DNA from 2 places in the Novosphingobium sp. AAP1 genome. Region 2 is predicted to be linked to the other one. Evidence: predicted binding sites of a transcription regulator. Region 2 holds the regulator's gene; the other holds the start of a gene.
The links. The regulator LexA, encoded in region 2, represses DNA repair genes until DNA is damaged. The targets are predictions, from matches to a motif close to GTTCCNCNCTTGTTCT.
Positions count from the first base shown of each region.

Region 1: a site for LexA is predicted at 810-825, ahead of IP65_RS12330 (ATP-dependent helicase). Genes of this name have one in related genera too.

Region 1 covers NZ_LJHO01000005.1:106,825-109,026, reverse strand. The annotation lists gene IP65_RS12335 (hypothetical protein) at 1-579, opposite strand, end outside; gene IP65_RS12330 (ATP-dependent helicase) at 829-2,202, shown strand, end outside.
Region 2 covers NZ_LJHO01000002.1:134,555-136,756, forward strand. The annotation lists gene IP65_RS04580 (ATP-dependent endonuclease) at 1-159, shown strand, start outside; gene lexA (transcriptional repressor LexA) at 539-1,228, opposite strand; gene IP65_RS04590 (molybdopterin molybdotransferase MoeA) at 1,286-2,202, opposite strand, start outside.

The DNA.
Region 1 (2,202 bases), on a different contig from region 2:
CACCGTGCGCGAGCACACGGGATACTTCTTGGGCGTGGCGTCAGCGTTGGACGCATACTGGCTGCTGCTGCTGGCCGTCGCTGCGCTGTCCATGCCGGTATCGCCGCTCGGGGCCGGGGCAGGCGCTGCGGCGGTGTTGGCCGCCATGCCGCCCGACATGCCACTGCTGTTCGAGTCAGCGGTGGGAGCCGGCGGGGTGCTGCCCGCTGCCGAAGCGGATGCCGAAGCCGACGCCCGGCCCTGAACCTGGGCCACAATCGACGGCCAGATCTGGGCGCGCTGGTCAGGCGTCATGGCATAGACTTGGCCGCGCTGGGTGTCATTCATCGCCCACCAGCCCTTCTGCTGGTCCGCATTCAGCGACCAGAAGTATTCCTGCTGGGCAGACGGCCATGCATCATACTTGGCCTTGAGATCGGCCGGCCAGCCGTCGTACTGGCCCTTCTGTTCCGTCGTCATCGAGAACGGACCAGCCGGGGTTGCGGCAGCCGGCGGGCTGGCTGCTGCCTGAGCATGGAGAGCAACGGGCAGCGAAGCGGTCGAGAGCGCCAGAGCGCTGATGAAAATCATCTTTCGCATGGAGATCTTCTCCTGTTCCAAAGATCCGAATTGCCCAAGTTACGCCCGATCCTGTCATTTCGTTTCCGCGCATTCGGCCAGACGTGATATTGTGTCGATCAGACGCTCGACTTGCCCCGTGTGTGCGGCAAGCGGTGATTTTTGTTGATGTATGACAGATGAATGGGCTGCTTTGGCCGAGGCGTTGGGCGGTAGCGAATGGGCAAATCCGCCTTGCGCCTGCGCACCCGGTTCCCTACTTGTTCCACCGTGACGAGCTTTGCCCCCCCTTCTCCCCACTCTCCCTCCGGCCCCCTTGCAGGCAACGAGCCCGATTGGCTGTCAGGCCTGAACCCGCCGCAGCGCGAGGCGGTGTTGACCACCGATGGCCCGGTGCTGATGCTGGCGGGTGCCGGCACCGGCAAGACCGCCGCGCTCACCGCGCGCCTGGCCAATCTGCTGCGCCAGCGCCTGGCTTATCCGTCGCAGATCCTGTGCGTGACTTTTACCAACAAAGCCGCGCGCGAGATGCGCGAGCGCGTGGGGCACCTGATCGGGCCGGCAGTGGAAGGGATGCCGTGGCTCGGCACGTTCCATTCGATCGCGGCCAAGATGCTGCGCCGCCATGCCGAACTCGTCGGGCTGACCAGCTCTTTCACGATCATCGACACCGATGACCAGTTGCGCCTGCTCAAGCAGCTGATCCAGGCCGAAGGCGTGGATGACAAGCGCTGGCCGGCCAAGCAGCTCGCCGGGCTGATCGATCGCTGGAAGAACCGTGGGCTGGGACCGGATGATCTCGATGCCGGGGAAAACGAAGCCTATGCCAATGGCCGTGGCGCGCATTTCTACAGGCTCTATCAAGACCGGCTGCGCACCATCAACGCCTGCGATTTCGGCGATCTGCTGCTGCATATCCTGGTGATCTTCCGCCAGCACCGCGATGTGCTGGAAAGCTGGCAGGACCGCTTCCGCTATATCATGGTGGACGAATACCAGGACACCAACGCGGTGCAGTACCTGTGGCTTCGGCTCTTGGCGCAAGTGCGCAAGAATATCTGCGTGGTGGGCGACGATGACCAGTCGATCTATTCCTGGCGCGGCGCGGAAGTGGCGAACATCCTGCGCTTTGAAAAGGATTTTCCCGGCGCCAAGGTGATCCGGCTGGAGCAGAACTATCGCTCCACCCCGCATATCCTGGGCGCGGCATCGGGCCTGATCGCCGAAAACGCGCAACGGCTGGGCAAGCAGCTGTGGACCGAGCGCGACGGCGGCGACAAGCTGCGCGTGATCGGCGTGTGGGACGCGCCCGAGGAAGCGCGCCGCGTGGGCGAGGAGATCGAGCGGCTCGAGCGCGAGGGCTGCCCGCTCGATCGCGTGGCGATCCTGGTGCGCGCGCAGTTCCAGACGCGCGAGTTCGAAGACCGCTTCATCCAGATCGGCCTCGCCTATCGCATCGTTGGCGGCTTCCGCTTTTACGAGCGCGCCGAAATCCGCGATGCGCTGGCCTATCTGCGCCTGGTGGGGCAGCCATCAGACGATCTGGCGTTCGAGCGGATCTATAATACGCCCAAGCGCGGCCTGGGCGACAAGACGCTGGAAAAGCTGTTCCGCTTTGCCCGCGCCAACCAGGTGCCGCTGCTG
Region 2 (2,202 bases):
GTCCCCGTCGGAGAGGTTGAAGGTTTTTGCCAATCCCTTGGATCTCACGGGCCAGGGTTCGTGGAGAAAGTTTTAGAAACCAAGGGCTTGGAAACGGATGTCGAGCTCGCAGAAGCTCGTGAATTTGTTGGCAAAATCTGGCGGCGCCGACGTTCTTAGAAGTCGGAGCGCAGAGTGCTTCGAGCTCTAAGGATGCAGGCATAGTCACCATGGGATGACCCGCGTTCGCTTTAGGCGTTCAGGTCCCAGCCCCCTGTCAGTATCCACAACATTAGCGCCATAGGCGGTAGAATGGGACATCGCCCCACAAGCGGCCGGATTTGGCTGTAGCTGTCGTTCAGCAGACCGTGCCGGGACGATGCCTTTGTCCCACTTGAAGAAATTGCAGATTATCGATCCTGAACAGTGGGGCATGCGCAAAGCGAGGTAGGCTTTCCAGATCAACCGCTGCCCACCAACCAATCATGCCCAACATTAGACCGTTGAAGGGCTTGTGCGCAAATGCGCATTCACTCAGCGCAGTTCCTCAAGCAACCCATCAATGATACCGCCGCAACAGCCCCGCCAGCTTGCCTTGCACTTCCACTTCGTCGGGCGCGTAGAACTGCGGGTCATAGGCGGCGTTGGCCGGGTCGAGGCGGATGCGGCCTTTTTCGTGGTGGAGGTATTTGAGAGTCGCTTCCTCGCCACGGACCAGGGCGACGACGATTTCGCCGTCGCGGGCGGTGTTGGTGCGGCGCACGAGGGCGTAGTCGCCGTCGAGGATGCCGGCGTCGACCATCGAATCGCCCGACACTTCCAGCGCGTAGTGCTCGCCAGAGCCGAGCAGGGCGGCGGGCACGGGCAGCATGGCGGAGCCCTCCATCGCCTCGATCGGGGCGCCCGCGGCGATGCGGCCGTGGAGCGGGATTTCGATCACGTCGTTCGCGGCCACTGGCGCTGGGCGCGGGGTGGTGGACGCGGGGGCAGTGGGGCGCGGTGCGGGAGTGCGCGCGGCGGCCTTGGTCGCCAGGCTTTCCGGTTCGCGGATCACTTCGAGGGCGCGGGCGCGGTTGGGCAGGCGGCGGATGAAGCCGCGTTCTTCCAGCGCGGAGATCAGGCGGTGCACGCCAGACTTGGACTTGAGATCGAGCGCTTCCTTCATTTCTTCAAACGAAGGCGAAATGCCGGAATCATCAAGGCGCGTCTGGATGAACGAGAGCAGTTCGTGCTGCTTGCGCGTGAGCATCCGCAAGTCTCCTATGGCGAACGAATGCGGAACGAATAAGCAACCAAACCGAACCCGTCAAGCAAATCCGCCAAATTCGAGCAGATAGATCGGCACCTTGCTCCCTTCCGGTTGCATCGCCGCGCCGGCCTCGCGCTGCACCAGGCAATTGGCGCGGGCAATGGGGGCGATCGCGCCGGAATCCTGCAACGGATCGAGTGTGACGGAAACGCCATCCCAATGGCCGCGCAGGAATTCGGTGCGCCCGCCACCGGCCGGCATGGGCTGGGCCAGTGGCATGTGCAGCGGGCTGGGCAGTGGCTGGGCGGCACCCAGCGCGGCGCGCAGCAGGGGCAGCATGAACAGGTGCGCGGTGACATAGGCCGAGGCCGGGTTGCCCGGCAGGCCCAGGATCACCTGCGGCGCGGCGCGGTCTTTGGCGCTGCGTTGCCCCACCAGCAGCGGCTTGCCCGGCTTGATCGCCACGCGCCAGAAATCGATGCGCGCGCCCACTGCCTCCAGCGCGGGGCGAACCAGATCGTGATCACCGACCGAGGCGCCGCCACTGGTGACGATGATGTCAGCTTCGCGCACGCTATCGAGCGCGGCGGCCAGGGCATCGAGCCGATCGGGCACCGGGCCGATGCGCTGCACGTCCACCGGCAGGGCGGCGGCCATCGCGGCGAGCATCGGGCCGTTGCTGGCCGGAATCTGGTGCGCGGCCAAGGCGTGGCCGGTTGCGGCCAGTTCATCGCCGCTGTCGATCACCGCCAGGCGCAGGCGGCGGCAGACTGGCACGTGGCCATGCCCGGCAGCAATCGCCAGCGCGATCTGCGCTGCGCCCAGCCGCGTGCCGGTGGGCAACAGCGGGTCTTGCGCGGCAAAATCCATGCCTGCCGGGCGAATATGGCGCGAGGGTGGTTGCGGCGGGGTGCCGGTGAGGGCGAGCGCGGCGCCATCGCGCGCGCAGTCTTCCTGCAGCAGCACGCAATCGG